Regions from separate parts of the Methylocystis sp. sgz306128 genome, predicted to be linked through region 2. Evidence: predicted binding sites of a transcription regulator. Region 2 holds the regulator's gene; the other holds the start of a gene.

Region 1 (11,462 bases), on a different contig from region 2:
TGGCGCGCGCGCCATAGGCTAGGCGCTTGCCGCCCTCGAACAGGGGAGCGATGCTCGGATGCGTCTTGAAACGCTGGAATTCGTCAAAGGGCGAGAGGGTCGGGTTGGTGTAATTGAGATGCACGACAAAGCCGACTGAAACGAGATTCTCGTCGAAATGATAGAGAAACGAGCCGCCGCCGGTTGATCCGTCCAAAGGCCAGCCGAAGGAATGCTGCACCAGTCCGGGCTTATGCTTGGCCGGATCGATCTGCCAGAGTTCCTTGAGGCCGATGCCGAATTTCTGCGGCTCGCGCCCCTCATCAAGTTTGAACCGGGCGATCAGCTGCTTGGCCAGAGAGCCGCGCGCGCCCTCGCCGATGAATGTATATTTGCCCCGCAATTCCATGCCGCGCGTGAACGCCGCATTGGGCTGCCCATCCTTGCCGATGCCCATGTCGCCAGTGGCTATGCCGATGACTTCGCCATTGTCGCCGTAGAGAACCTCCGCCGCCGCAAAGCCGGGGTAGATCTCAACGCCGAGAGCCTCGGCCTGCTGGCCAAGATAGCGCACGACCTTGCCCAGCGAACCGACAAAATTGCCGTGGTTGTTCATCAGCGGCGGCATCAGCACATTGGGCAGCCGCACTGAGCCTGCCGGGCCGAGAAAATAAAAGCGATCCTCGCTGACCTGCGTCGTCAGCGGGCAATCGGCATCGCTGCGCCAGCCGGGCAGCAGCCTGTCGAGCCCGACAGGGTCGATGACAGCGCCTGAAAGGATATGCGCCCCCACCTCGGAGCCTTTTTCGACAACAACAACCGAGGCGTCCGGGTTGATCTGCTTGATATGAATAGCGGCAGCCAGACCGGCGGGTCCTGCGCCCACGATCACCACATCGTAATCCATGCTTTCGCGTTCAGGCAGATCCGCCAAATCCAAGCTCATAACATCCTCTCCCCGCCCGTCTGCACCGGCAAACGGAATGATCACTGCAAACGCCCTATCTTTGCCCTGTCTCGCCTCGGAGAACAAGACATGGTATTAAACCTTTATGGATGAACGCGAGCAAACTTTTGATGAAGGCGGGCCTTCAGGCGCCTATGAGACCGCGCTTGCGGCACGGCACCTGCTGGAATGGTATGAAGCCATGGGCATTGACGAGGCCATTGGCGAAACCCCGCGCGACCATTTTGCCGAATTTGCAGCGAAAGAGGCCGTCCAGATCAGCGCACCCGCCGAAATACGTCCGGCGCCGCCCCGTGCGCCCCTGCGCGCCGAGCCCCCGCCACGCGTCCGGCCGATTGAGGCCGAGCCGCCGGCGAGCCCCGCACAAGCACTGGAAAGCGCCCGCTTGCTGGCCGCGCGCGCTGAAAGCCTGAACGAATTGCGCGAGGCGCTTGCGGCATTTGAGGGCTGTTCGCTGCGTCAGTCCGCGCAGAACCTTGTTTTTGGCCATGGCGCCGAATCGGCCAGACTGATGATCATCGGCGAAACGCCGGATCGTGAGGACGACAAAACCGCCCTGCCCTTTTCCGGCCCGCGCGGACAATTGCTCGACAATATGCTCCGCGCCATCGGCATAACGCCTGAAGAAACCTATCGCACTCATATCGTGCCATGGTTTCCGCCGGGACATATGATGCCGGCAAGGCACCACATCGAGACCTGCCTGCCGTTCGCCCTGCGTCAGATCGAACTTGTGCAGCCGCGCGGCCTGATCTGTCTTGGCTGGGCCGGCGAAGCGCTGGACATTAACAAAAACGCAAAAGGCCTGACGGAACTTGCACTTTTGCCGGGCCGCCCGCCCGTTCTGCTGTTGCCGGAGCTGACAGAAATCATGCGTTCGACGCCGCGAAAACGCAAAGTCTGGGACGGGCTGAAACTGTTCCGCCAGAAATTTGTCGATTGAACCGTACGCCTATCTTGCCAGACCCCACGGCGTCGACGAGCGCACATTCGACAGCACGCCGCCATGCGCATCCGTGCGGATAGTTTCGTAAACCGAAGCGCCGAGACTGCTGTCAAAAATATGAACAGTGTCATTGGCGCCGAAATGATAGGAGACCGCCAGTTTCGGCGCATCCACCGCCCAGTGCGAACCCATGAGATAGACCGTTGCATTATCGGCAACCGAAACAGAAAATTTCTTGTCCGGGGTGTAAGGCGTGTCGTCGGCGAGAAAATTATTGTTCTCAAGATAAAAATGGCCCGCATTTCCGCCAGTGATATGAGCCGATGTTGGCGAGGCCGGCTGGCGGCCGGGCGCCATTTTAACCGTATCCTGAGCGCCCAGCCCGCTCAGGCTGACCAGACTGTCCTCGATAATATAGACAAAATTATTGCCGCCGAACTGAATTAATCCGCCCGAACCAGAAACCCCGGCATTCTGAAACTGCCCGCAATCAGCATTGTAGGATTGGCCGATAAAACTGTTCTCGCCCAGCATGAGCACCGCGCCGCTGTCGAGATGACTGACCATATCGAGCACACCGTTGTCTTTGAGCTTTATCGACTGGCCGCTGCCGACAAGGCGCACGACCCCACCTTTACCGCCTGTCTGCAATGGTTTGGGTGTCGAAATGACAGCGGAGGCGCGGTCGTCGACTTGCAAAGTATCTGTCGTCTGAAAATTGACGATATTCTCGCGCGCATCGGGGGCCAGCTCGGCAAATGTGTGTGGTCCGGCAAAATTGACCAGCCCGTCTTTGCCCCGCACGGAATAAACATAGGCACCGCCCGTGGTGCAGCCGCAATCGGAGCTGTTCAGAACAAGCGTGCGTCCGGCATCCAGCCCTTCGACACGGCCCAGCCAGCCCGATTTCAGACTCAGAATCGTGGAGTCGCCGGTAAGTCCGACAGCCTGACCGGCTCCCGTCATGGATGTGCTGGAGGTCAATGTGAGACCGCCGCCGCCACCCGCCGGACCAGCGGCTGACGCTGCCGCGGCCCCATGATCCGATACAGACGCACCTTCACTGACTGCATTATCAGGCATAACCAACCTCCATTCAGCAGTCTTATGAAATAATATTTGTGTAATTTCAATTTTTACATAGTTTTAACCTTATTAAACATGATTAAAACGAATTTATACGTAGAATTTAAATTCTATATTGTGATTTCTCGCCTGTTACTGCCTTGATTTAACGACTGTTCCTGTCTTCATGCGGCTCCGCCATATGAGCGTAATTCCGGCAGATCGGACAAATCCTCTGGCCGGCGCGCCATGATGATTGCTTAAATAATAACGCCATGCGGGACATGGCCCGCATGGCGTGGAAAAGCTTGAGACAATCCTGCGTGAGTTGCTCACCTAATAAGCAACAGGGGTCAGCCCGGGCCAAACTGAGGTGGCAACGTTCGAATAGCTCGTGGTGGCCTTGCCCGAGGCATCGGTAACAACGGTCTGGAAACACTTCGCCCCAAGGCTGGTGTCATGAATGTAGATCGTATCGTTGGCGCCCAAGCCATATTTCACCGCCGTACCGGCCGGATCATAGGCCCAATGCGCACCGTCTATATAGACTGTCGAGCCGTCTTTAACTTTGATGGTGAAGTCGGCTCCGGAACTGAGCGAAGCAATATCATCGTTATCCTGAACGAAGACATTGTCCTGCAACCGCAGCGTGCCGCCGGATGCATGCTTCAGATGAACTGAAGTTACGGCCTTGCTAACGGTTGCTGCTTCGAGATCAACCGTGCTGGTCTTTTCCATGCCGTCAATCGACAGATCGCTTCCACTATCGATGAAAGCATAATTGCCGACTGTCATCTGGATTGTGCCGCCGGTACCGCTGACGCCGCCCTTCTGATATGCGTTATAGCAGACATCCTGATACGGACTCTGAACATAACTTTTGGCATCGAGTTTGAGCACAGCCCCGGAATTCAATCCCGTTACAAGGCCGAGTACGCCGTTATCCTTCAGTTCCACGGATTGTTTCGAGCCAATTAGGTTAACAACACCGCCCAATCCCCCAGATAAGCCCGACACGGGCGTCGAAATAATCGCCTTCGCCGAATCTCCGACCACCAGCGTGTCTGTGACCCGAAAATTTATAATATATTCGCTGGAGTTGTTGGCGAGCGCAGCGAATGTGCCATAATTGCCAAAAACGATAGTGCCGTCCGTTCCAGAAACAGATCTAACGTAAGATCCGCCAAATTCGCCGCAAGTCTTACCGGAAGTCTCGAGAAAGAGCGTCCGGCCCTTGTTCAGTTGCGTGACCCTATTAAGCCAACCATCCGTGAGGACAACATTGGAAATGCCAGATGAAAAAGTGTAATCTTGCCCTGTTCCTGTAATAGGTAAAACTACAACGACAGGATCCAGGGGTTTCGGATCGTGTTTATCAATATCTGGGCGCTCTTTTTTGGACTTTTTATATTCAGGCATAACGAATTCCTTTCAATATTTTCCAACATTTTCCAGATCCATATTTTATATTTTTAAATAATTTACAATATAAACCGAATGTTAAGCTTATTATTCATGTTTAACGAAATTATATATTTTCAATTTGAAATATAAATACAAGTTAAAATCAGATCGATCTCTGACATGAATAATTTTGACAAAATTTGGACTTTGATTTGAAAAATCGGAGCATATACGGTCGATCGTTTCGCCTCGCACAAGTAATTGCGCAATCGGCCCTTCACTTCAGATACAGATAATTCTGTCTCTGCCGATTCCGCGCCTGATTGTGGCCGGGTCCGGCTGCCGCATGGCCGCAAGCGCAGAACGAAGCGCGGCAAAGCCGACAATATCGGGCTTCAGACGATCCCGCAGCCATCCGCTGCGGCGCTGGATCAGGACAGGCCGATCCATGCCTTGCGCGCTTACAGCGCGGTGCAGCTCAGCAAAAAGCTGCTCGCTGGCGGCATATCCCGCCGTCACGACCAGCAATAACTCCGATTTCATGACCGCCGCTGCCTCGCCCGACTGATGCGGACGAAAAAGCGAGCACCCAGCCTCGTCGGCGAGCCGCTCCAGTTCGTCCCCGATGCGCGCCGTAATAATGGCGACGTCACGAACCTGCCCCTCGACGGCGAACGGCACCAGACTGGCAAGCGAGCGTGCAATCTGTCCGGTAGATTCGTCCGAGTTTGCCCAAATCAGCACTGAAAACATGCGGCCTCCGCATCCTGACTAAATGGGAAGCCGGAAAGCCGCAAGATCACCATCCAAAAAACCTATTGACGGAGGAAATTTTGTTTTCTATTTGTTCTTTGTTCCTATTTTGTTCAGGTTCAGAAGATCATGTCCATCGCCTTTGCCACGCAATTCAACACTGCAGACATCATTCAGGCCGAACGTCGGCGCGGCAGGGGCGCGGTCTCCAACCCGGATGGCAGGTTTGAATCCATCCGGCGGGAGGCGGCCGACGATGGCTGGGCGAGCCTGGAGACGCTGCCCATATTCAAAACGGAAGTGATGAGCGAGCGTCCGCGCAGCATGATCACGCGCAACGAGTCCCCCGATCTTGGCTTTGAGCGTTCAGTTAACCCCTACCGCGGCTGCGAACACGGCTGTGTCTATTGTTTTGCCCGGCCCAGCCACGCCTATATGGGCTTGTCGCCCGGCCTCGATTTCGAAACAAAGCTCTTCGCCAAGGAGGGAGCGGCTGAGGTGCTGGAGCGAGAATTTTCCCGCCCCGGATATCAGCCCAAACTCATCGCCATCGGCACGAATACGGACGCATATCAGCCGCTGGAACGCCAGCGCCGCATCATGCGTAGCATTCTGGAAGTTCTGGCGAGAACCCGGCATCCCGTAGGAATTGTCACCAAATCGGCTCTGATCCAGCGTGACATAGACCTGCTCAAGCCGATGGCCGAGCAAAATCTCGTCCGGGTCGCCATTTCGGTAACGACGCTGGACGCCGCACTGGCCCGCAAGCTGGAGCCGCGCGCGCCGACGCCGGCCAGACGCCTTGAAACGGTTGAACGCCTCGCTGCGGCAGGCATACCTGTTTCTGTTCTTGTCGCGCCGATCATCCCCGGCATCAACGACAGCGAAATAGAAACCATACTGACGCGGGCGAAGGCTTTCGGTGCCATTGACGCGGGATATGTCCTGCTGCGGCTGCCCGGCGAGGTGCGGGATCTGTTCCGGCAATGGCTGCTCGAACATTATCCCGATAAATTGCGCCATGTCATGGCGCTCATCCAGTCCACGCATGAGGGCAAGGATTATAATGCGGAGTTTGGCCGACGCATGACCGGCACCGGGCCCTATGCCTGGATGCTGGGGCGCCGTTTCGAGCGGGCCTGCAAAGCGCTGGGTCTCGAGAGAGTACGAAGCCAGTTGCGCACCGATCTCTTCGTGCCGCCTCAAGCTCTGGGCAAGCAGTTCAGTCTATTTTGACTCTAATGATCAGGGAGGCGCATATGGCCGGGCCACATTTTTCCGCCGTCGCCCTCGGCGTGGCGGATATTGAATCTGCGGGAGATTTTTTCTCGCGACTCGGCTGCAACGCGCTGGGGTCGGACAGTCCGGAAGAGAAGCGGACTTTCAGTCTGGGACCGTGCACTCTGGAGCTTGTGCGGCATGACAATCTCGCGGCGGAAGCCGGATGGCAGATTATGCGCGGCCACAATCCAACCGCAATTTTTACATTGAGCGTCGCGGCCGCCGAGGACGTCGCAAACCTGCTCGAGCGCGCCCGTACCGCCGGCGCGACCATACTGAAACCGGCGGAGCGGCATGCGTCGGGAATGACGACCGGTTGCTTTATCGAACCAGATGGGCATATTTTCAAGGTCGCCTGCCGCGTGGGATCATAACCTCTCTGGAAGCACTTTGCCTGCACCCGATTATTCGCTTGAACGGTCAGTCATGGACGCCGGCCATAGTTTTATAGCCGGTGTCGACGAGGTCGGGCGCGGGGCGCTTGCCGGGCCTGTCACCGTTGCTGCAGTCGTTCTTGATCCGGCATGGCTGCCCGAAGGGCTGGATGATTCAAAGAAACTTTCAGCCCGGCAGCGCGCGGCTCTGTTTGACACGATCTGCGCCAGAGCCATGGCCATTTCGCTCGTGCACGCGCCAGCGCAGGTCATCGACAGCGTCAATATCCGCATGGCGACATTGAATGCCATGCGACAGGCCTGCTCGAGTCTTGCCGTTGCTCCGGATTATATCCTCATCGACGGGCGCGATGTGCCGCAGAACCTGCCGGCGCCCGCCAGCGCCATTGTCAGGGGGGACAGCAGGAGCTTGTCGATCGCGGCGGCCTCGATCATTGCCAAAGTCTGCCGCGACCGCCTGATGCAGGGGCTTGAGCGCGAATCCGTTTACGGTTTTGCCCGCCATGTCGGCTACGGCACCGCGTTTCACCTTACCGCCCTGAAAAAAAATGGTCCGAGCCGCTATCACAGGCTGAGCTTTGCACCCAGTTCCGGCCTTTCCACGGCAAAACAGCCCAGAATTTAAGGGTTTGTTACGAAAGTCGTTCGGAAAAGGGACAGCATTCGAATGAAGCCATAAACCTCGTCTTTACCTTAACAGCCGCATGATCACCCGGTCAGTTGCGTAACCGGTGTGTGTCATGAGTAAGCCATATGCTGGGAATGTCGGACCAAAACCTCGGATAAAGGTCACGCGTACCGAGGTTTTGCCCGAACCCCTTCCCATCGATAAAATCCTTCTTGGTGACTGCGTTGCGTCCCTGAACAGCCTTCCGGCGAAATCGGTCGACCTGATATTTGCCGATCCACCCTACAATCTGCAATTGGAAGGTCAGTTGCACCGCCCGGACAACAGTCTGGTGGATGCGGTGGATGACGACTGGGATAAATTTCAGGATTTCGCCGCCTATGATTCCTTCTGCCGCGACTGGCTCACCGCCGCGCGCCGCGTGATGAAGGATGACGCGACAATTTTCGTCATCGGCTCCTATCACAATATTTTCCGCGTTGGCGCGCTGATGCAGGATCTCGGTTTCTGGCTGCTCAACGATATCGTCTGGCGCAAGGCCAATCCCATGCCCAATTTCCGCGGGCGGCGCTTCACAAATGCGCATGAAACGCTGATCTGGGCTTCAAAATCGGCCTCGGCCCGGAATTATACGTTCAATTATGAGGCTCTGAAAGCCGGAAACGAAGATTGTCAGGTGCGGTCGGACTGGTATTTCCCCATCTGCACGGGGGCTGAGCGCCTCAAGGACAAGGATGGCCGCAAAACACACCCGACCCAGAAGCCTGAGGCCCTGCTCACCCGTGTCATTATGAGCACGACCCATCCCGGCGATGTGGTGCTGGACCCGTTCTTCGGAACAGGCACGACCGGCGCTGTGGCGCGGCGACTTGGCCGTCGGTTCATCGGATTGGAGCGCGACGAAACTTATGCGGCAGCAGCGCGGACGCGGATCGATGCCATCCAGCCTTTGCCCAAAGAGGCCGTATCCGAGGCACCAGCCAAGCGCAGCGAACCGCGCGTCGCCTTTGCCTCAGTGGTCGAAGCGGGCCTGATCCTGCCGGGTACCAGACTCACCGATGCGCGTGGCCGCTTTTCCGCCATTGTGCGCGCCGACGGCACGCTGATGTATCAGAATATTGTCGGCTCAATTCACAAGATCGGAGCGCTGGCGCAGGGCTTGCCGGCCTGCAACGGCTGGACATTCTGGCACATCGAAACCGCTCAAGGATTCGTCATGATTGACGAATACCGCGACACTATCCGCGCTTCGCTTAAGCTCGCAGCCGAATAAGTCTCGGTGGAATTTATTCAAATTCGACATCGAGACCCTGTTTGTCGCAGTAAGATTCGATCCATTCCGCAAGCCTGGCGAGTTCCTCAAGGCTGATTTCCCCGCCTTCAGGCCCCTCCCAATGGTCGATCTCGTCAAGATAGACCACAAGATCCGGCCCGTCTGCGCCATCCGGCTGCACCGCAACCGGTACGCTGACGCGTTTTCCGGCGACAAAAATGAGGAAATGGTCCTCTAAAAGTTCAATGTTCATGCGAGGAAACCTTCTTCAGCACTTTGCGCATCAGGCTTGGCCAAGCCTCCTTCTCCATATCACCGGACAACACCCAGCGAAAGCCGCCCGGCGCGGAAGCCGCCTGCGCAGTTTGCGCGTGAAATACAGTAAGTTCGAGCGCAAAATGCGTGAAAACATGGCGTACCGCCCCCGGCAGCCGACGCCACCGGGCGCTGGCCGGAGCAAGAGTCAGGGCTGATCCGGCATCGAAATCCGCGCTCCAGTCTGTGCCGGGCAGTTCGCTCATGCCGCCCAGCAGCCCCTTTTCAGGACGCGAGCGCACGAGCACCGCCCCATCGTCCCGCGCAAGATGAAACACTGCCCCGCGCCGCTCCGGCCGACGGGTCTTTTCCTTCCGGCGCGGATATTCCTCCGCCCGCCCTGTGGCTGCGGCGCGGCATTCCGGCTGCAGCGGACAGATCAAACAATCGGCCCGTTTCGGCTGGCAGATGGTTGCGCCTATATCCATCATCGCCTGAGCAAAATCTCCGCATCGGTGATCAGGCGTGATGTGATCCGTCATGGCCCGGATTTCGGCCTTTGCCGCAGGAACAGGCTCTTCAATGGCGAAGAGCCGCGACACCACGCGCTCGACATTGCCATCCACCACCACGGCCCGGCGGTCGAAGGCAATGGCGGCAATGGCGGCCGCGGTATAAGGCCCGATGCCGGGCAATGCGCGCAGGTCCGTTTCATTATCTGGAAAAAGGCCCTGCCGTTCAGCCACCGCCCGGGCGCAGGCATGAAGATTGCGGGCACGGGAATAATAGCCGAGGCCTGCCCATGCCGACATGATTTCGGCAGGCTCTGCATCGGCCAGCGCCTTCACATCGGGCCAGAGACGGCAGAATTTCTCGAAATAAGGCACTACGGCGGCGGTCGTCGTCTGCTGGAGCATGATCTCGGAGAGCCATACGCGGTAGGGGGAATTGCGCTCGCCGGGGGCGGCCCGCCAGGGAAAGCGTCTTTGGTGGCGGTCATACCAGTCCAGAATTCGCTGCGCGGTCGCAGATTGCGATGCAAGATTGCGGGCCATGGCCAAGCTATGTCATGATCAGGCCTGACCACGCAACCGCAACATGGCGAAACCCACAATCTTGTCGAAATATTCCGGACAAAAACAGCGCGCTCCTCTGCCGCTCGGCGATTTCGTCGCGCCGGCGGTGGGCGATGCGTTCAGCAAATTCGGGTTTGCCCACGGCGATCTCGTGCTGCACTGGCCCGACATAGTCGGACAGAAGCTGGCTGCAGTCTCCAGCCCGCTGCAGCTCAAATGGCCCAGATCAGACCGCCGGAAAAACGATGCGCCGCCGGAACTGGCCTCCCTAGTGCTGCAGGTGGAGAGCCATGCCGCTCTGGAAATCCAGCACCTGACGCCGGTTCTGCTCCAAAAAGTGAACAACTTTCTAGGATGGCGCTGCGTGGGCCGCATCAGCCTGCGGCAGGCGCCCTTGCGGAAGCCGGAAGCGCCCAAAAGACCGCCCCGCCCCGGCGCCGCAAGCCTGATGCGGGCGCAGGAAAGCACCAGCGGCATCGAGGACCCCGGCCTTCGCGCCGCGCTCATCCGGCTGGGCGCTCAGGTTTTGTCACAAAAATGACCTTTATCATCATTATCGCTGGCGATGAGCCGCTTGCCGCGCCTGAAGGAATATTTCATGCTAGGAACCAGCGCGCCAATCATGAGTCGCAACAATAGTAATCAAGGCTGTTTCATGCTCTCCAATCTGCTGCCGTTCACCGCCAAACCCGTTCTGCGCCGCACTTTCCTTGTCGGAATCGCCGCCGCCCTCGCCGGAACTTCGGCAGCACAGGCGCAATCCGCAGAAGCACCCGCTAAAGTTGATGTGGCCGAACTCATGGCGGGCGATGCCCTGAGCGATGTCGTGCAAGGCGCAGCAGACTCAAAAGTGACCGTCATTGAATATGCGTCCATGACATGCACTCATTGCGCGCGCTTCCATGCCGAGGTCTATCCGGCCTTCAAGGCGAAATATATCGACACCAAGAAGATCAAGTTCGTCCTGCGCGAATATCCGCTCGATCCGCTGGCGACAGCCGGGTTCATGCTGGCGCGCTGCACAGGCACAGACGAGAAGCGCGAGGCTTTGGTCGATCTCATGTTTGACAAGCAGAATGACTGGGCCTTCGTCAACAAGCCGGTTGAAGCCCTGCTCAATCTGACCAAGCAGGCCGGCTTCACGCAAGAAAGCTTCGAAGCCTGCCTGAAGAATCAGGATCTTTACAACAACGTCAACAAGGTGCGGGATCGCGCTTCGGCAAAATTTGGCGTGAATGCGACGCCGACTTTCTTTATCAATGGCGAGCGTCATGCAGGGGAAATGTCGCTTGAGGAATTTGACAAGATTTTGGGGCCGTTGCTCGCCACGCCCTGAGCGCGGCGGCACAGGCCCCGCCTTCAGCCCGCAGGGGAGCGCGGGCTCATGATCTTTTCGCGGCTGAAACTGCACGGCTTCAAAAGCTTCGTCGATCATGCCGA
Region 2 (11,462 bases):
ATGAAATATTCGTCGCTAAGCGCAATACGCTCCAGTTCCAGCGCTACATCGAGAAGCGGATCATCCTTGATGCCAAGCTCGGCGAGAACCTCATGAGTCGTCTTCTGCATGATTTTCGCGCGTGGATCATAGTGTTTGTAAACCCGGTGGCCGAAGCCCATCAGACGGAACGGATCGTTCTTGTCTTTGGCGCGGGCGATATAATGCGGAATGCGATCGACAGTGCCGATCTCGGCCAGCATCTTGAGGGCCGCCTCGTTGGCGCCGCCATGCGCCGGCCCCCAGAGACACGCGATGCCGGCAGCAATGCAGGCGAAAGGATTGGCGCCGGATGATCCCGCAAGACGGACTGTCGATGTCGAGGCATTCTGCTCGTGATCGGCATGAAGAATGAAAATCCGATCCAGCGCCCGGGCAAGCACCGGGTTCGGCACATATTCCTCGCATGGCACAGCGAAGCACATATGGAGGAAATTCGACGTGTAATCGAGATTGTTGCGCGGATAAACGAACGGCTGGCCGATGTTATATTTATAGGCCATGGCCGCCAGTGTCGGTGTTTTCGCGATCATGCGCATGGACGCGATCATGCGCTGCGTCGGATCGGAAATATCGATTGAATCGTGATAGAAGGCAGAAAGCGCGCCGACGGAAGCCACCATCACGGCCATGGGATGTGCGTCGCGGCGAAAGCCCTGAAAGAAGCGGGCCATTTGTTCGTGCACCATTGTGTGGCGCGAGATGCGGAAATCGAAATCGGCCTTCTGGGTGGAGGTCGGCAATTCTCCATGCAGCAGGAGATGGCAGGTTTCCAGAAAGTCGCCGTTCTCAGCCAACTGTTCGATCGGATAGCCGCGATACATCAGAACGCCTTCATCACCATCGATATAGGTGATTTTGGATTCGCAGCTTGCCGTCGATGTAAAGCCCGGGTCATATGTGAACATGCCGGTCTGGCCGTAAAGCTTTGAAATATCGACTACATTCGGACCAATCGTTCCGTTCTTCACCGGCATTTCAACCGATTTTTCGCCAATTTTGAACGTTGAGGTTTGTGCACTCATAAAAAGGCCCCTTTTTCTGGAAGTGTCGACCTAGCATGTTGATGCATGGTCTACGAAATTGTGCGTTGCGGAAAATCTAGACTATTGCGTACGTCCGTTCAAGTCGAGCTATGGCTTACAGATTGACAGCATTATTTAGTCTGATCAGGCTCTCTTCTCGGCCAAGAACTGCTAAAACATCAAATATACCAGGAGAAGTCAGTCTTCCCGTCAAGGCCGCACGTAAAGGCTGCGCGGCTTGCCCCAGCTTTATTGTCGCAGATGCGGCATAATCTCGCACGCAAGCCTCGGTTTCAGCCGCGCCCCATTTGGGCAGTGCCGAAAGTGCTGGCAGCATTGCCTTGATATGTGCCGCGCCGCCGTTCTTCAACGTTTCTATAGCCTTGGCGTCCATCGGAATGGGGTTCCTGGCAAAGAGAAATGCAGCGCCATCCATCAGTTCATTCAGCGTTTTGGCGCGTTCTTTCAGGCCGGGCATCGCGGCAAGCAACTGCGCTTTTTTGCTTTCATCCATGTGCTGCGCCAGATGCGCGTAATTTTCTAGGTAGGGCAAGGTGCGCAATAATTCATCCAGCAACTCGCCATCCGGCGTGGCGCGCATGTAATGCCCGTTCATGTTCTCCAGTTTGGCAAAATCAAAACGCGAGGGCGAACGGCCGATGCCGTTCAGGCTGAAGGCTTCGATCATTTCTGCGGTATTGAAATATTCGCGATCGCCCTGGCTCCAGCCAAGACGCACGAGATAATTGCGAAGGGCCGCAGGAAGATAGCCCATGCTGCGATAGGCATCGACACCCAGCGCGCCATGACGCTTTGACAATTTGGAACCGTCCGGCCCATGAATCAGCGGAATATGCGCGAAAACCGGAATATCCCAGCCGAAGGCATTGTAAATCTGTGTCTGTCGTGCCGCATTCGTCAGGTGATCGTCGCCGCGGATGACATGGGTCACGTCCATATCGTGATCGTCGACCACAACAGCCAGCATGTAGGTGGGCGTGCCGTCGGAGCGCAGCAGGATCAGGTCATCGAGGTCCTTGTTCGCCCAAGTGACGCGGCCCTGCACCTGATCGTCGACCACTGTCTCGCCGTCGATGGGCGCTTTGAGCCGGATGACAGGTTTGACGCCGGCAGCGATCAGAGACTCGGCGTCTTTCGGGTCGCGGTCGCGCCAGCGCCCGTCATAGCGGGGAGTCCGTCCTTCCGCCCGTGCACGTTCGCGCATTTCTTCAAGTTCCTGTGCGCTTGCATAGCAATGATAGGCTTTGCCCTGCGCCAGAAGGCTTTCGGCTGCCTCGCGGTGCCGCTGCGCGCGGGCAAACTGATAGACGACTTCGCCGTCCCATTCCAGCCCAAGCCACTGCAGGCCATCGAGTATGGCGGAAATGGCCGCATCGGTTGAGCGCTCGCGGTCGGTATCCTCGATGCGCAGATGCATTTTTCCGCCCATCTTCTTGGCGAAAAGCCAGTTGAACAGAGCCGTTCGTCCGCCGCCAATATGCAGAAAGCCTGTCGGCGAGGGAGCGAAGCGAGTGACCACGGGACGTGACATTGAAAGTTCCAATTGGCAGAATGGAGACTGAACGCCGCGAGCGCGCCAGCCTGCTGTTGCTAAATAGGTTCGGGCATGGTGTTAACATGACATTTGGCTAAGTAAAGAGGTGATCGCCATCGTGAGCCACGGCAATCGGACGCAGAGTGCTTTGTTGAGCGGCTACCGCGCCCGATATAGCATCGGATTGGCGCTTGCGGCCAGAATGCGTCGTCTGCTGGAGACATATCAGGCCGCTTGGGCTGTCGAATGCGCCGAACGGCGGCTTTTCCTCTGGCTTCCAGTTGCGGCGGGCGCCGGTGTCCTGCTCTATCTTTCGGCCGAACAGGAGCCATCGCTGGTGTTCGTGTTCGCGCTGTGCCTGCTTGCAGCGGGCGGCGCCTATCTGGCGCGCAGGAAGCGGGCGTTATTCGCCGTATTCATGATGGCATTTGCGCTCTGGGCAGGCTTTTTCAGTGCGGGATGGCGCACGGCGCGTGTGGCCGCCCCCGTCATCGATCATATCCGGATCATGGATGTCGAAGGCATGGTCGAAACATTCGACAGGCGCGCGGATGGAGCGCGCTTTGTCTTGCGGGTGGGCCTTGCCGTGGGCAGCGATGGGAAAGTGATGGATTATTCGGGGCATCCGCTGCGCATTCGCTTGTCCACGCGCGGCCCGGCAGATTTTGCTGCGGGTGATCATGTGCGTGTGCGTGCGCGGATCCTGCCGCCTTCGCAACCGAGCATACCCGGCGGCTATAGTTTTGCACGCGATGCTTATTTTTCCGGCCTCGGCGCTGTTGGTTCTGCCCTGGGACCTGTAACCCGTATCGCTGAACGCGGCCAGCTTGGTTGGCGCGATTGGTTTTGGACCGGAATCGATCACATCCGTGACCGGCTGGCGGAACGCGTAAGCGCCAGCATCGGCGGGCAGGAGGGCGCGATTGCGGCCGCTATGGTGACGGGCAAGCGAATGCTGCTCAACGCCGATTCGCTTGAGCTTATCCGGCAGGCGGGCATATTCCACATCATCACCATTTCCGGCATTCAGATGACGCTTGTCGCGGGCATAATATTCTGGCTTTCCCGCCGCCTGCTGGCGCAATCCGAATATATGGCGTTGCATCTTCCCATCAAAAAGCTGGCGGCAATCATCGCAATCATCGCCTCTGCGTTCTATGATCTCGGTACCGGCTCACGCGTTGGCACGGAGCGCGCGCTGCTGATGACGATCATCATGCTTTGCGCCATTTTGTGTAACAGGTCGGCGCTGACGATGCGAAATCTCGCGCTTGCCGTGCTGGTTGTGATTGCTTTAGAGCCCGAAGTGCTGACAGGAGCGAGCTTCCAGCTTTCTTTTGCCGCAGTGGCGGCTCTTGTTGCGGTGCATGAGCAGCGTCAAACCCGGACGGCTTCGCTGATCGATAATGTTCAGAACGGTCTTGTCACGCAAGGCAATCCGCGCGCAGTTGGTTTTATTGGAGTGTTCCAGCGCAGTTTCAGGAAAGTGTTGTATCTTCTTCTGGCCACGGTCTGCGCGACATCGGCAACGGCCTCGTTCATGGCTGCGGATTTTCACGAACTGAGCCCCTATGTTGCGATCGGTAATCCGCTGACCATGGCGATCATCGAATTTTTTGCGGTGCCAGCCGCGCTGATCGGCACTTTGCTTTATCCTCTGGGTCTGGACGGGCTGGTCTGGACCTATCTCGGCCTTGGCATCAGGCTCGTTCTGGCTATGGCGCGTGTCATTGCGTCCTTGCCCGGCGCTTCCCTTCATGTTCACGCCTTCGCCGGATGGGCGCTGCCTTTTCTGACACTGGCGATCCTGAACATGGTGATATGGCGAACCTGGGCTCTTCGGCTGCTCGCATTGCCATGCGCTATCGCTGGCCTGTGCGGCGCGGTTATGGGTGCGCCGTTTGACATCATTGTGCCGCCCTCCGGCGATTTTATTGCTGTGCGGCAGGCCGACGGACGGCTTACGATTGCCGGGCGGCATGTCAGCGAATTTGCCGCGAACCAGTGGCTCACGGCGGATGCCGACGGACGCGCGGCCTCCGACGCGATGAGTTCGAGCCAGTCCTGCGATGAGCTTGGCTGTGTCATGCCGATGGGGAATGACAAGTTTGTTTCAATTGTTTACCGGGCTGAGGCGTTCGCGGAAGACTGCCAGCGTGCCGCCCTGATCGTATCGCCGCTTGTTGCGCCACCCGATTGCGCCGCCAGCCAGATATTTGACCGCAACCGCCTGGCCATGTCCGGAGCAGCTACCCTCTCGCTGCCGGGGTTGCAGCTTGTTGCTTCTGAGCGGGGGATAACAACGGACAGGCCCTGGCTGCCGAAAATACGCGCATCAACGAAGCCGCATGTTCCAGCGCCTGCAGTCGAAGCCAATGACCAGACCAGCGAAGCCGTAAAGCCGGAAGATGCTTTGTCTTTGGCTGATCCGGCTTCTGACGATTCAGCCATTGAGCTCTCGCCATAGCCAACGGCCCGGTGATGCCGTCGGCATGCCAGTTCAGTGCGAACACGCGCCTCAGTACCGCCGCATCAGACTGATCAGCTTGCCCTGAATATTCACGCGGTCCTGCGAGAAGATCCGTGTTTCATAAGCCGGATTGGCGGCTTCCAGCGCGATCGAGGCACCGCGTTTGCGCAACCGCTTCAGAGTGGCTTCTTCGTCATCGATCAGCGCGACGATGATGTCGCCCGTATCGGCGCTGTCCTGCCGCCGGATCAACACCGTGTCGCCGTCAAGAATGCCCGCATCGATCATCGAATCGCCGCGAACCTCCAGCGCGAAGAATTCGCCCTTGCCCAATATTTCCGGCGGCACTGAAATGGTCGCCATGCGCGACTGAATCGCCGATATCGGCGTACCTGCCGCGATACGGCCCATGACGGGAACGGCAATCGTCTGCTGTACATCATCCGGCTGGCTCTGGACCGGAGTCTGGCGAACCTTGCCAAGATTACCCTCGATAACGCTCGGAGAGAATTTCTGCCCGCGCGCCGAAGCAGGCATGGACGACTCTGGCAGACGCAGGATTTCCAGCGCCCGGGCGCGGTTGGGCAACCTTCGGATGAATCCGCGCTCTTCCAGAGCCATGATCAGCCTGTGGATGCCTGATTTGGAGCGCAGATCCAGCGCTTCCTTCATTTCCTCGAAGGAAGGCGGTACACCCGTTTCCTTCAGCCGTTCATGAATAAATCGCAAAAGATCGCTTTGTTTTTTTGTGAGCATTTAACCGACCCGCTTAACATTGTCTGGTACAGAACCAAATCAAACCGTGAACATATCATAAAGGTTCATTTTGTGTTCTGCAAGTGCGGGTAGAAAAGCATCGAAATATTAATGCAAATATTTCAGGATTCGCTCAGCTTGAACAGAACAGAACGATCGCGCGTGAAATTCTCCAGAAACGGCAGAGAAGCGCCGCCGATTGCACGGGCCTGAACACCGACAGTCCCTTCCACGACCAAAAATGGCGCCGTACCCTGCAAGTCGAAACTTTTGATGTTCTCATTGGTCAGGGCAAGGATGCGCTGGCGCACCCATGCAGGCACAGCCCCATCGATGACAGCGGCGTCGAAATCTATGATCGCGACGGCGGAGACGATGGCATGGGCGAGAGCCCGGGATGTGTCCTTCATCCAATCTTCCAGCACGTCGCCAAAGCTTTCCCAGTTTTCCGGCGTCATCCACACGGGGGAGGGATCAATGCCCGCCTCGCGCAATCGGTTTTCGAGAACATAGGTCGAGGCGTGACGGATGATCTGCTGGTTTTCCCAGCCGCTTTCGGTTTTAACGGCGATCGGCATCGGTCCTATGGCGCCCGCATAGCCGGTTCGTCCCTGATAGAGATTGCCGTCGAGCACGATGCCGCCGCCGATGAACGAACCGATGAAAAAATAAACGTAGGAATGGTAGGTCCAGCCGCGTCCGAACGTGAGTTCCGCGGCGCAGGCGGCCGTGGCATCATTGCAATGGCTTACGGGCCACTTGCAGAATGCGGCGACTTCTTTTGCAATGTCGAAATTGCGCCAACGGTCGAGAATATCGCGCGGGGCGGCAACCTCCGTCTCCCAGTTCCATAATTCGAACGGCGCCGCGATCCCAAGCCCCGCTATGCGCTCGATCTGCGCGGCTGTCATGGTCTCGTCGAGTTCGGCGAGATTCGCGCGCACGAATTCCAGCACATCGGAGGGCAGGGGGAATTTGTAGGTCAGCCTTTTGCGCAGCAGGACATCGCCGACGAAATTGATCACGACGAAATCGGAAGTGCGGCGGCCTACCTTGAGGCCGAGCGAGAACGCGCCTTCGGGCTTGAGACGGAACGGCACAGTCGGCTGGCCGACGCGGCCGCGCTGCGGCGCTTCACGCAACAAAAGGCCGTTGCTCTCCAGATTATTGACTATGCCGGAAACGGTTTGCGCCGAAAGGCCGGTCATATGCGTTATGTCGATTTTTGAGAGTGAACCGTTGCGGCGGATCAGGGTCAGGATAAGACGTTCGTTATACAGGCGCACGCCGGTTTGATTGGTGCCGCGGCTGCCTTCCGCGGTCAGAACGTCTTTGCTCGGCGTAGCCGAGGCCTGTTTTGTCCTGCCGTTTGCTGAACTGAGGTATTTGTCGCTTGCCATTATGACGGACCCTTATTGCGGGCTTCTCCCGGTTACACAATCGGTCGATATGATCAAGCTGTCAATTATTAAATCCGATTGATTTATTAATTGACAGACGTAAAAACTTGGTGTTTCCTGCCATTGCAATCGGTGCTGATTGGGTGTTGACTTCTCGATGCGCCCAAGCCTGAGGCATTAGGAGCGTCGGATGATGGTTGAACCGGCCATTTCTGATAAAAACTTACTGGGAGAGAACTCGTGTCTAAAAAATTCAACATTTTGTCCGCCACAGCTGCGGCTGTCTTGTCCCTCGCCGTTTTCGGCGCTGGCTCGGCTTCGGCAGCCGATACCCTCGTCGGTCTCATCACCAAGAACAACACCAATCCTTTCTTCGTGAAGATGAAGCAGGGCGCTGAAGCCAAGGCCAAGGAAATGGGTCTCCATCTCCAGTCCTACGCTGGCGTGAAGGACGGTGATGCCGGCCCGCAGATCAAGGCTATCGAAGACCTCATCGCCGCTGGCGCCAAGGGCATTCTGATCACCGCAAGCAATGACTCGGTCATCCCGGCCCTGAAGAAGGCCCGTGCTGCCGGCATTCTGGTCATTGCTCTCGACACGCCCATCGGCGACAAGGACGCCTCGGACGCGACTTTCGCAACCGACAATTTCAAGGCTGGCACGCTTATCGGTTCCTGGGCCAAGGCAACGCTGGGCGACAAGGCCGCATCCGCCAAGATCGGCATGCTCGACATCAACAAGGACAATATTTCCGTTGACGTGCAGCGCGACACTGGCTTCCTCACCGGTTTTGGCATCGAAGTGCCGAACCTCAAGGTTCTCGGCTCCGAGAAGGACCCCCGCGTCATTGGCCACCAGTCTTCGGAAGCCAATCCGGAAGGCGGTCTGAAGGCGGCTGAAAACCTGTTCGCCAAGGAACCCGGCATGAACCTGATCTACACGATCAACGAGCCGGCTGCCGAAGGCGCCTATCAGGCCATCAAGAAGATGGGCAAGGAAAAGGACGGCATCACCATCGTGTCGGTTGACGGTGGCTGCCCTGGCGTCAAGGACGTCAAGGATGGCATCATCGGCGCGACCTCCATGCAGTTCCCGCTGCTGATGGCGTCGAAGGGTGTCGAGGCTATTGCCGAATTCGCCAAGACCGGCAAGAAGCCCGAGCCGACCCCCGGCCTGAGCTTCTTCAACACCGGCGTCGAACTGATTACCGATCATCCGGTTGCAGGCATTCCGTCCAAGACCTCGGCTGAAGGTCTTAAGCTCTGCTGGGGCTAATAACCTGGCGCGATTGAGCGATCTTTTGGGCGGCCCTCGGGTCGCCCTTTCTTCAACATGTTGCGACGCGTAGATCGGGAGGGCATGTGTCCATGAATGACTCGTCTTCGACCCAGGCCAAAATGGCCGAGCACGAAAAGGTGCTCAAGGATGCCGACGCCAAGGTAGCGTCGTTCGAGCAGGGCCCGAGCGGATTGGTGGCTTTTTTCCGCGGCTTCCTACACACCAATCCGACACTTATTCCGGCCATCGTGCTCGTGCTGAGTGTTCTTGCTTTCGGGCTGATTGCCGGCGACCGGTTTTTCCGGCTGGCCACTCTGTCTCTTATCCTTCAGCAGGTTACTGTTGTGGGAATGATTGCGCTTGCGCAGACCATCATCATCCTGACGGCCGGCATCGACCTTTCGGTTGGGGCTATCACCGTCGTCTGTTCGATCATCATGGGTCGCCTTGCGGTTGATTCAGGTGTTCCTCCGCTCGTTGCCATTGCCATTGCCATGGGCGCTGGCGGCGTGATGGGGCTCGTGAATGCCTTGCTGGTCACTTATGTCGAATTGCCGCCCTTCATCGTGACGCTGGGAACGTTCAACATCTTTGACGCGCTCAAGCTCTGGTATTCCGGCTCGGAGTCCATTCGCGCCGCCGATGTCGAAAGCCAGGCGCCGACGCTGATCTGGTTTGGCAAGACATTCGGTATCTTTGGCGCAACGGTTACTTATGGCGGTATCGCGCTGATCCTGCTGGCGGCTTTCCTCTGGTATGTGCTGAACTGGACGTCATGGGGTCGCCATGTTCATGCCATCGGCGACGACATTGATTCAGCAAATCTTGCCGGTATCCAGACCAAGAAATTGCTGATCTCGGTTTATGTGGTGGCTGGCCTGATTTGCGGCTTCGCCGCATGGGTGCTCATCGGCCGTGTTGGCGGCGTCAATCCGCAGGAAATCGCGACAGCCAATCTCGACTCCATCACCGCTGTGGTGATCGGCGGCACATCGCTCTTCGGCGGGCGCGGCTCCATTGTGGGTTCAGTACTCGGCGCCCTCATCGTGGGCGTGTTCAGCACCGGTCTTTCTATCGCCGGGCAGGACGAATTGTGGAAGTCCTTCACGGTTGGCGTGCTGATTATTGTTGCTGTGGCTTTGGATCAATGGTTGCGGAGGGCTACGAAATGAGTGAGCGCAAACCTGTTCTTATGGCGCGTGGCCTTTCCAAGCGCTACGGCCATGTGGTGGCACTGAACAACTCGGATTTTGATTTGTATCCGGGCGAGGTGCTGGCCGTGATCGGCGATAACGGCGCTGGCAAAACCAGCCTGATCAAAGCTCTGACCGGCGCTGTTATTCCGGATGCAGGCGAAATTCGCCTCGATGACAAGGTGATTCATTTCCGCTCGCCGCAGGATGCGCGCGAGGCCGGTATTGAAACGGTGTATCAGAACCTCGCCCTGTCGCCGGCCTTGTCCATCGCCGACAATATGTTTCTGGGGCGTGAGCGCCGCGCTCCGGGCCTGCTCGGCACGCTGTTCCGAAAACTCGATCGCAAGGGCATGGAGCGGATGGCCCGCGACAAACTTTCCGAACTGGGTCTCCTGACCATTCAGGATATTTCCCAGCCGGTGGAAACGCTCTCTGGCGGTCAGCGTCAGGGCGTCGCCGTGGCCCGCGCCGCGGCCTTCGGCAGCCGCGTCGTCATTATGGATGAACCGACAGCCGCATTGGGCGTGAAAGAGTCACGCCGCGTGCTCGATCTTATCAATGATGTGAAATCGCGCGGATTGCCGATCGTGCTCATCAGCCACAATATGCCGCATGTCTTCGAGGTTGCTGACCGCGTTCATATTCACCGTCTGGGCCGCCGTCTGACCGTCATCAATCCCAAACAGCATTCGATGTCGGATGCCGTGGCCATGATGACGGGCGCTATGGCGCCGCCTGCCGAACATGAATTGTGATCCTGCAGACTGTCAAACAAGGTTTGAAGGCCCGTGCCACAAGCGCGGGCCTTTTTTGTTGCGCCAAGCCCGGCAAATCTATTTGAAACATCGCACGCCTGCCTTATCGTTATAGACAGTTGATTTTTCAGGCTAGGGGTATTAGCCCTTTAGGCCGTCTGTTTTTTAAAGAGAGCTTTCATGCCCGCTTATCGTTCCAGAACATCAACCCATGGTCGCAATATGGCCGGAGCACGCGGATTGTGGCGCGCTACGGGCATGAAGGACGGAGATTTTGGCAAGCCGATCATCGCCATTGCCAATTCATTCACGCAGTTTGTGCCGGGCCATGTGCATCTCAAGGATCTGGGCCAGCTGGTGGCGCGCGAGATCGAGGCAGCTGGCGGCGTCGCCAAGGAATTCAACACCATAGCGGTCGACGACGGTATTGCCATGGGGCATGACGGCATGCTTTACAGCCTGCCGTCGCGCGAGGTTATCGCCGACAGTGTCGAATATATGGTCAATGCCCATTGCGCCGATGCTTTGGTCTGCATATCCAACTGCGACAAGATCACGCCCGGAATGCTGATGGCATCCCTTCGTCTCAACATCCCGACGATATTTGTGTCGGGTGGACCGATGGAAGCCGGCAAGGTCAATCTTCGGGGCAAGGTTATGGCGATCGATCTCGTGGATGCGATGGTTGCTGCCGCCGATCCAAGCTATTCGGATGAAGAGACATTGGTGATGGAGCGTTCGGCTTGTCCGACCTGCGGCTCGTGCTCCGGCATGTTCACCGCCAATTCCATGAATTGCCTGACTGAGGCTCTCGGACTTTCCTTGCCCGGCAATGGCTCGGTTCTGGCAACACACGCTGACCGGAAGGAACTGTTTCTGGAGGCGGCACGCCGGATTGTCGATCTGACCCGCCGCTATTACGAGCAGAATGATGAAAGCGCTCTGCCGCGGTCCATTGCCTCGTTTGAGGCGTTCCAGAATGCCATGA

The links. The regulator LexA, encoded in region 2, represses DNA repair genes until DNA is damaged. The targets are predictions, from matches to a motif close to TGTTCNNNNTGTGTTCNG.
Region 1: a site for LexA is predicted at 5,214-5,231, ahead of AC0N03_RS01875 (PA0069 family radical SAM protein). Genes of this name have one in related genera too.

What each region holds. Positions count from the first base shown of each region.
Region 1 is NZ_JBVYWO010000001.1:388,720-400,181, reverse strand. It holds gene AC0N03_RS01900 (electron transfer flavoprotein-ubiquinone oxidoreductase) at 1-925, opposite strand, end outside; gene AC0N03_RS01895 (uracil-DNA glycosylase) at 1,032-1,889, shown strand; gene AC0N03_RS01890 (hypothetical protein) at 1,899-2,975, opposite strand; gene AC0N03_RS01885 (hypothetical protein) at 3,294-4,376, opposite strand; gene AC0N03_RS01880 (hypothetical protein) at 4,644-5,114, opposite strand; gene AC0N03_RS01875 (PA0069 family radical SAM protein) at 5,244-6,350, shown strand; gene AC0N03_RS01870 (VOC family protein) at 6,374-6,769, shown strand; gene AC0N03_RS01865 (ribonuclease HII) at 6,786-7,415, shown strand; gene AC0N03_RS01860 (DNA methyltransferase) at 7,531-8,691, shown strand; gene AC0N03_RS01855 (Imm74 family immunity protein) at 8,705-8,944, opposite strand; gene mutY (A/G-specific adenine glycosylase) at 8,934-10,001, opposite strand; gene AC0N03_RS01845 (DUF721 domain-containing protein) at 10,045-10,563, shown strand; gene AC0N03_RS01840 (DsbA family protein) at 10,678-11,358, shown strand; gene AC0N03_RS01835 (chromosome segregation SMC family protein) at 11,407-11,462, shown strand, end outside.
Region 2 is NZ_JBVYWO010000011.1:63,900-75,361, forward strand. It holds gene gltA (citrate synthase) at 1-1,064, opposite strand, end outside; gene gltX (glutamate--tRNA ligase) at 1,180-2,616, opposite strand; gene AC0N03_RS14475 (ComEC/Rec2 family competence protein) at 2,738-5,086, shown strand; gene lexA (transcriptional repressor LexA) at 5,138-5,845, opposite strand; gene AC0N03_RS14485 (ROK family transcriptional regulator) at 5,968-7,245, opposite strand; gene AC0N03_RS14490 (substrate-binding domain-containing protein) at 7,507-8,520, shown strand; gene AC0N03_RS14495 (ABC transporter permease) at 8,613-9,695, shown strand; gene AC0N03_RS14500 (ATP-binding cassette domain-containing protein) at 9,692-10,474, shown strand; gene ilvD (dihydroxy-acid dehydratase) at 10,655-11,462, shown strand, end outside.